DNA from 2 places in the Exiguobacterium sp. s64 genome. Region 1 is predicted to be linked to the other one. Evidence: riboswitches for the same ligand, from Rfam matches in the RefSeq annotation. Region 1 holds a riboswitch; the other holds the start of a gene.
What was found. Region 1 has a riboswitch for FMN ahead of KNP64_RS11030 (ECF transporter S component). Riboswitches for the same ligand answer to the same signal wherever they lie in the genome.
Positions count from the first base shown of each region.

Region 2: another riboswitch for FMN. It lies ahead of ribD (bifunctional diaminohydroxyphosphoribosylaminopyrimidine deaminase/5-amino-6-(5-phosphoribosylamino)uracil reductase RibD); the one in region 1 lies ahead of KNP64_RS11030 (ECF transporter S component).

Region 1 covers NZ_JACSLH010000007.1:47,203-51,617, reverse strand. The annotation lists gene KNP64_RS11040 (NupC/NupG family nucleoside CNT transporter) at 1-797, shown strand, start outside; gene KNP64_RS11035 (nucleotidyltransferase family protein) at 910-1,434, opposite strand; gene KNP64_RS11030 (ECF transporter S component) at 1,564-2,151, opposite strand; FMN riboswitch at 2,311-2,452, opposite strand; gene KNP64_RS11025 (HesB/IscA family protein) at 2,550-2,906, shown strand; gene KNP64_RS11020 (hypothetical protein) at 2,948-3,190, opposite strand; gene KNP64_RS11015 (NAD-dependent epimerase/dehydratase family protein) at 3,318-4,172, shown strand; gene KNP64_RS11010 (NAD(P)/FAD-dependent oxidoreductase) at 4,209-4,415, opposite strand, start outside.
Region 2 covers NZ_JACSLH010000004.1:89,246-93,660, reverse strand. The annotation lists gene ribB (3,4-dihydroxy-2-butanone-4-phosphate synthase) at 1-907, opposite strand, end outside; gene ribE (riboflavin synthase) at 907-1,548, opposite strand; gene ribD (bifunctional diaminohydroxyphosphoribosylaminopyrimidine deaminase/5-amino-6-(5-phosphoribosylamino)uracil reductase RibD) at 1,529-2,608, opposite strand; FMN riboswitch at 2,761-2,903, opposite strand; gene KNP64_RS07950 (undecaprenyl-diphosphate phosphatase) at 2,997-3,809, opposite strand; gene KNP64_RS07945 (homing endonuclease associated repeat-containing protein) at 4,260-4,415, shown strand, end outside.

The sequences.
Region 1 (4,415 bases):
CGAACATCTTCGTCGGTCAGACGGAAGCACCGCTCGTCATCAAACCTTACCTTCCAACGATGACGCAATCGGAACTCTTCGCTGTCATGGTCGGTGGTCTCGCCTCGGTTGCCGGTTCAGTTCTTGCTGGATACGCTGCTCTTGGTGTACCGCTCGAGTACTTGCTCGCAGCGAGCTTCATGGCTGCTCCTGCTGGTCTCATGTTCGCGAAAATCATCGTCCCGGAAACAGACGTACCGGATGACGATATCGAAATCGCTGAAGATGAAGAGAACAAGGCAGCGAACTTCGTCGATGCAGCCGCTCGCGGTGCCTCTGACGGTCTCTTCCTTGCTTTGAACGTCGGTGCGATGCTTCTCGCCTTCGTTTCATTGATCGCGCTCGTTAACTTGATTCTCGGTGGAATCGGTGGCTTGTTCGGTTTCGACGGCCTCACGCTTCAATTGATTCTTGGTTATGTGTTCGCGCCGCTCGCATTCGTGATCGGTGTGCCATGGGCAGATGCTGTTCAATTCGGTAGCTTCCTCGGACAAAAACTCGTGTTGAACGAATTCGTCGCTTTCTCTGAATTCGCACCAATCATCGGTTCTGGTGACCTCTCGGCACGTACGGAAGCTATGATCGCGTTCGCACTCTGTGGATTCGCCAACATCTCATCACTCGCCATCCTTCTCGGTGGTCTTGGTGGAATGGCGCCGAACCGTCGGAACGACATCGCGCGCATGGGTGTCCTCGCGATTCTCGCAGGTACGCTTGCCAACTTGATGTCAGCGACACTCGCTGGTCTTCTTCTCTAATCAAACACGGTATACTCAGAGTGATCACTTCGGTGGTCACTCTTTTTCGTTGTGACGTTTATGAATGAACAGCAAAAACCGACCGTAAGGCGGTCGGTTTCACTAGTGTTTATCATCCCTGACGAGGTATATCCACTTCTTGGAGTCTCGGCCAAGTGGCTTGCCAATTCTTTTTATTGATCCGGGCTCGATAAATATGATGGTGTGAAGCGTCGTTCGCAAAGGCCGGGGTCGGTCGTAACTTTAGTTCGACTATGTCGTCGATACCGTAAGGGGCGGCCAACCTTAAACGTCCGTTCTTGTCGAGACTGACACCGATGGCCGTGACCGTCTCAGGGAAATGGGCCAAGGCGTCGACCGCAGATTGATACGGTGGCAATTGATTGACCAGATGCATGCGGGCCTGGTTTTTGACCGACCAAGGGACGTTCGGTAACAGGTCGTGCAGTTGTGCCTCATACTGTTTTTCAATCGCCTCGTCGATGTGAGATCGGTCAAAGTAGATGACATCGACGTCCTCGGTCGGCGTCGGTACTTCGTAGCCGTGCGCGTCATCCCATATTTTTGCCCGCACGTATCCGGCACAAATCCACCAATCGGGTAAATCGAGCGAAGCGACGATTGTCAACAGACGCATCAGTTCCACATCAGTCTCTAAAAAATGGGTCACATCTTCAGTCGTGTTCAATCCATCTCCTCCTATTCTCTCATTAGCATAGCGTACCTATACAAAAAGCACCTAGACTGACGTCCAGGTGCTTTACGTTTAAGCTTGAAGTTGCATGCGCTGGCGTTCGATCCACGGCTTCAATTTGAGGAAGAGTGGGACGAACAAGGCGCTGATCAACAAGGCCTTAATGAAGTTGAACGGCAAGATACCGTATAGGACGAGGTCCGTTTTGACTGCCGGTTGTGCCATCTCGGTCATGCCGAAGAAGAACGCGTAGGCTGGTAAGATGAGCAAATAGTTCAAGATTGCCAAGCTGAGTGCCATCGTGATCGTACCGGCCACGAGGCCTGAAGCGAGCGCTTTATTCGTTTTACGTTTATGGTAGAACCATGCGACCGGATACATGAAGGCGACGCCTGCAAAGAAGTTCGCGACTTCGCCGACCGGAACGCCGCCACCGTTGAAGACATAGTAGAGGACGTTTTTTAGAGCGACGACCACGACGCCTGCGAGTGGGGAGAACACGATCCCGGCGACGAGCGCGGGAATGTCACTGAAATCCACTTTTAGGAACGGTGGTAGGAAAGGCAGCGGGAAGTTAAAGAGCATGAGGACAAAAGAAATGGCCCCGAGCATCGATAGCGTCACCAGTGTTGTCAATCGTTTGTTGCGCGTTGTTTTCATCAAAATCTCTCCTTTTGTCGCTCCTTGATGAATGGCACCCGTCGCATAGAAAAACCCGATTGTATCAAACAATCGGGAGAGTTTACGCGCATACGAAATAGATGTTCTCATCGGTGTTTAGACCACGCCGAAGAAAACATCCGGATATCGGTCGGATGCCGCCATCTTCTCCCATCCAGACTTTACTGTCGGCTTTCGAATCTCACGAAATCAGCAAGCAACGCCTTGCTCGCTCACGGGCTGAGAAGAACTTGTCTTCAATACCGCCGGTCGGGAATTTCACCCTGCCCCGAAGATGGAACGATTTAATTTTTTTTGTTACAGTTTAGTTATACAAGATATTTCACAAAATCTCAAGTCAGTTGACTTGAAGTTAAGATAACGAAGGAGGAGTTCAGATGATTCATTTGACAGAATCAGCCGCATTACAAGTCATCGATATGATGAAACAGACCGAACGCCCCGACGACCAGTACTTGCGGATCAAAGTGCAAGGGGGCGGGTGTACCGGCCTGTCTTACGGGATGGGGTTTGATGAGGATAAGACAGACAAGGACGTTCAGTTTGACCACTATGGTGTCCGTGTCATCGTCGCGGAAGCCGATCACGGGGTCGTCGACGGTCTCGAGATTGACTATAAGCAGTCGATGCTCGGAGGCGGCTTCACGATTAAAAATCCGAACGCCATCGCCACGTGCGGTTGCGGCTCGAGTTTCCGGACGGCATCGAACGCCGGGACACCTGGGGATTGCTAAACGAAAGGCCAATCATGTCTCATGATTGGCCTTTTTTGTATTCAGTCTGTCTCTTCAATCAGAATTAATCGAATGAGTTTCGAAGCCGCGTCTAACTCGATTTGATGTTGCCAAGGACGAAACGCTGTGATTTTACACGTGTCGTTCGTGATGCGGAACGAACAGACGCTCTCTTCCTCTTGGTCAAGGACCGAGTAACGGCTGAAGTCCGATAAGCTTTGGTAAATGGCATATTGTGTCGGTAATTCACACGACCATCCTTTTTCTAATGTGATCTGATGCATGCGTCTCGCCTCTTTCTTCTCTATATATATAAGAATAACAAAAATATTCAAGGATGTGGAAGATTAGTCGAGAGGATGCAAGGGAAAATGAAAAGAGATGTCATTTCATGTAGGAGGGGCAGGGACGATGAGAAAAGTATTGATTTTCGGTGGCTCACGCTATTTTGGAAAGCGGTTAGCGCTTCGGTTGGCGGAGGCCGGTGACGATGTGACGATTGTGACGCGTGGACAACTGCAAGTACCCGAGGCGGAGGGCATCCGGTCGATCAGAGGGGACCGACAGTCGGTGGCGACGATGAAAGATTTGTCACGCGACCATTACGACCTCGTCTATGACAATATTTGCTTTAACCCGTACCAGGCAAAGATCGCCTCGGACGCTTTCATGGACCAAGTCGGTAAATATGTGCTCACGTCGACGATGTCGGTTTATGCGCCAGGCGCCGAGTTGAAAGAAAGTGATTTCAATCCGCTCCATCATGACTATCATCTCGAATCCGAACATGATTACGGGCAAGGGAAGCGAGAGGCTGAATCTTATTTCTTCCATCGCGCCTCGTTCCCGGTCGCGACGGTCCGCTTGCCAATCGTGCTCGGACCCGACGACTATACAGACCGTCTCAAGTTTTATATCGACGCCGTCCGACGGGAAGAGCCGATCGTACTGCATCACCCGGAAGCGAAGATGGGGTTCATCTCAAGCTTTGAGGCGGCCGCCTTTCTAGAATGGGTCGGTCGGGCGAACGTGACCGGACCGTTCAACGCGGCGAGTGAAGGGGTCATCTCGCTCGGGGCACTCATGGAACGGATCGGCCATCACTTAAATAAACCGGTCCAGATTATCAAAGATGGCGAGTCGTCGCCGTACGATACGGACGTCGACTATTATATGTCGATTGCCGAGGCGAAAAAGGCCGGGTTCGTCTTCACCCAACTCGACGACTGGCTCGACCGGGTCATTGTACAAACAATCCGCAAATGAAAAATGGCCCTCATCATCGCGATGAGGGCCACATCGTTATTTCCCGGCAAATACCGAAGTCGAATGTTGTGGGTGACGCGCTGTCGGGTCGACGAGCTGCTTCACTTGGTTGATGGCGATCGGGGCTTCACCGAAGCCTGTCGCAATCAATTTCACTTTTCCTTCATAAGTCGCGATGTCACCACAGGCGAAGATGCCGGCGACCGTCGTCTCCATGCGTGAGTCGACGCGGATCGTGTTCTT
Region 2 (4,415 bases), on a different contig from region 1:
GTTCGTACGCCTTCAACTTGTTGAGCAGACCGATGCCGCGCCCTTCTTGTCGCATGTACAAGATGACACCGCCTTCGGCTTCCACTTTCGCCATCGCTGTGTCGAGTTGTGGCCCGCAATCGCAACGATAGGAGCCGAACACGTCGCCGGTCAGACACTCGGAATGGATGCGGACGAGCGGCGCATGTTCGAGTTCACCTTTGACGAGTGCGACGTGCTCTTCCCGGTCGAGGACGTTCCGATACCCGATCAATCGGAAGTCCCCTTTCACCGAGGGGAGCGATACGTCCGCCTCTCGACTGGCGAGGTCTGTCTCCATATAGCGGACGAGCGCCTCAATCGTGATGAATTTTAAATCATGCTCTTCCGCGACGCGTGCGAGGTCCGGCACCCGGGCCATCTCGCCGTCCGGGCGGATAATCTCACAGATGACGGCGACCGGTTCACTTCCGGCGAGTCGCGCCAAATCGACCGACGCTTCCGTATGTCCACGTCGTACCGAGACGCCACCTTTTTTCGCGATGAGCGGGAAGATATGTCCCGGACGTTGAAAATCAGCCGGACGGGCGTTGATGTTCGCGAGTTCGCGCACTGTATGCGCCCGTTCGCTCGCCGAGATGCCCGTCGTCGAATCGATGTGATCGACGCTGACCGTGAACGCCGTCCCGTGTGGATCGGTGCTGTTTGCGACCATCGGCTGCAAGTCGAGCCGGACGGCCACTTCTTCGGCGAGGGAGGCGCAGACGAGTCCTTTCCCTTCCGTGATGAGGAAGTTCATCGTCTCTGCGGTCATTTTATCCGCGAGCATGACGAAGTCCCCTTCGTTCTCACGGTCCTCATCGTCGACGACGATAATCGGTCGTCCCATCTTCAAGTCTTCGACTGCTTCTTCAATCGTGTGGAACATTACCATCCCGCCTTTCCATACCCTTGCGACGCCAGCGATTCGAGCGTCATCGGTTTTTGACTTACGAGTTTTTCCATATATTTAGCTAACATGTCAAATTCCAAATTGACCGCGTCTCCTGCCTGTTTCATCCCGAGCACCGTCTCACTGTAAGTATGCGGGATAAGCGACAACGTGAATCCGCGTTCGGTGACATCAAACACCGTCAAGCTCGTCCCGTCGACCGAAATCGAACCTTTCGGGACGATATAGCGGAGGAGCGACGGCTCACAGCTGATGTCGACATAGACGGCGTTCGCCAGCGACCGTTTTTTGACGATGCGTCCGACCCCGTCGACGTGACCCGAGACGAAATGGCCGCCGAAGCGTCCGTTCGCGGGCATGGCCCGCTCCAAGTTGACGCTCGTACCGGGGCGGACCCCGTCGAGACTCGACGCCTTGAGCGTCTCCGGCATGACGTCGACCGAGAAACTGTCGCGGTCGAACGTCGTCACGGTGAGACAGATGCCGTTGACGGAGATGCTGTCACCGAGCTTCACATCCTCGAGGACGACCTGTCCGGCGAGCGTGAGCCGGAGAGACGGACCGTTCCGCTTTACTGCCTTGACACTGCCAATCTCTTCAACGATTCCCGTGAACATCGGACTCCTCCTTTCGCATGATCAGTTTGATATCGGTGCCGACCGTCTCGACCGATTGAACCTCATACCGTTCGACCGCATCGAGCGGCCCATCATGATGCGAGCGGTAGAAACCGCCCTTGCCGCCGAATACGCGTGGCGACTGGTACATGACCCACTCGTCGACGAACTGTCCGTCCAAGAGTGAAGTGACGAGTGTCGGTCCCGCTTCGACGAGCAGGCGGCCGATGCCGCGTGCGTAGACGTCTTGCAGGACAGCTTCGAGCGACGTGTAGTCGGCGATTTCGACGCCATTCGCTGTCAGCGCGTCACGTTTTGTTTGGTCGTCCGAAGTCGTGTACAGAAGCACCGGTACGTCGGTCGCCGTTCGGACGAGCTGACTCGAGAGCGGCGTACTCAACTCACGGTCGAGCACGATTCGGAGCGGTTGTGTCGTCTCACGGTCGAGCCGGACGGTGAGTGCCGGATCGTCGGCGAGGACGGTGCCGACACCGGTCAAGACGGCATCGACCGTCGACCGCAGTTCATGGACGTCCCGTCTCGCTGCCGTCCCCGTCACCCACTTGCTGTCACCAGTATCGAGGGCGACTTTGCCGTCAAGACTCGTCGCGGTCTTCAAGACGACGTAAGGCCGTCTCGTCTCGAGCGAACGCAAGAACGCCACATTGAGCGCTCGTGCCTCACGCTCGAGCAGTCCGACCTCGACTTCAATCCCGGCCGCTTTCAACCGGGCGATGCCGCGCCCTGACACGAGCGGGTTCGGGTCTTCCATCGCGACGACGGCACGCTTGATGCCGGACTCGACGAGCAGATCGGCGCACGGTGGCGTCTTGCCGTGATGCGAGCACGGTTCGAGCGTGACGTAAATCGTCGCACCGTACGCGGCAGCGCCGGCCATGCGGATGGCGTGCACCTCGGCGTGCGCTTCTCCTGCCTTCAAGTGGGCACCGAACCCGACGACCCGGCCGTCCTTGACGACGACGGCGCCGACGCGCGGGTTGATGCCGGTCGATGAGGCGAACTTGGCCAATTGGATGGCTTGTTGCATGTACTGATTCATAATCTCCCTCCTTGTTTCGCACAAACAAAAAGACCTCAAGGAATGATCCTCAAGGTCTCGGTGGGAGGTGTAGGTCGTCATTTGGGCAAGCCAAATAAGCGTTTTCTTTACAGAAAAACGTACGACGAACTACAGGTCGCGCGGACCTGTTCTGTTTCCTTCTCCCATCCAGACTATACTGTCGGCTCTAGAATCGCACTAGATCCACCGTTCGCACACGTGCGCCCGGGTCACGGACTTAAGGCTCGCGCCTATCACCGCCGGTTGGGACTTTCACCCGACCCCGAAGGAATATTTGTTTGTACGATTCCACTTTAGCGCAAAAATAAATCGATGGCAAAACGAAATGCGCAAAAAGGCGCCGCTCGTTTGAGCAGCGCCTTCAGAATCATGCCAAGAATAGGACGACGAGGAGACCGACGATCCAGCAATAGAACGAGAAATATTTGAGTTCGCCTTTTGCCATGATGTGTTGGAACCATTTGAGCGAGATGGCCGTGAGCGCATACGAGGCGATGAACGCCAAGATGAGCGGTCCGAACAGTTCGCGCGTTTCCGGATTCGTGAACAGCGCCGGTCCATCTAAAATCATCGTCCCGAGACTGACCGGGATGAATAAGAAGAACGAGAAACGGAGCGCCGACTCTTGTTTGATGCCGAGCAGCATCGCCATGACAATCGTGGCGCCGGAGCGGCTGATTCCTGGGATGAGGGCGACCGCCTGGGCAAGACCGATTAAAATCGCGTCGCGGAGCGTGATGCCGCCGTCACCTTTGTTCCCACGCATGTTGCGGATGAACCAGAGCGCGAGGCCGGTCAAGATGAGCGTATAGCCGACCGTGGCGACACCGCCGAGCGTCTCGCCGATCCAATCGCCGAACAAGACGCCGAGCAAACCGGCCGGTACGGTCGCGACGAGCAAGAGTCCGATGAACTTGACGTCAATCATCGTCTCGTCGCTGCGATCTTTCTTAAATAAGAACGTCCATAGACTCGCGATGAGACGGACGACGTCTTTGCGATAAATCGTCAAGACAGCGAGTAGCGAGGCAAAGTTCACGAAAATCTCGAACGAGAGTCCCGGTAATTGGATATCAAACAGCTCTTGGAAGATGACCAAGTGACCGCTTGACGAGATTGGGATCGGCTCCGTGAAGCCTTGAATCAAACCGAGCAGTAAGTAGAACAACCATATTGTCATATCATAATATCCTCTTTTCGTTTTTACATCAATTCCATTATTTTAGCAGACCACCTATTCCACTGACCACCCTTTCAAAAAAATTCGTTATTTTCAAAACTTTCATTGATTAGTCTGAAAATTAAATTTATTATAGAAGAGTACTCAACTGGTGCAACGGTGATGACCCCATTGGCCAGTTGGGTACTTTTTCGTACAGAATATGACATTTCAGTCACCATAAAACTTTTTGTTTACAATTGAACCCATTTACTATTAAATTTGTAATAGAACTGTTACCATTTTTTCTAATTTCATACCAGACCTTAGACCTATCCCGTTTCAAATTTGGTATGAAAAACTTGAAAAATGCACTTATAAATTGTAAAAACTGGCCGATAGTATGATTGTAGAAGCAATTTCGTAATCTTTGTCGGTTCAGATATGAGTCCATGGAAGGAGGAACCATCATTGAGTCAAACGCTATCCACTAAATCCCACCACTTGTCCACCGAGCAACAGAGGATGATTCACTGTATCCGTCTACTCGGCGACTTGTTGAAGGAACGTCCACGTCGCTCTGTGTATCGTCGCTTCGCGATGGAACAAAGCTGGCCATCTCCCGAG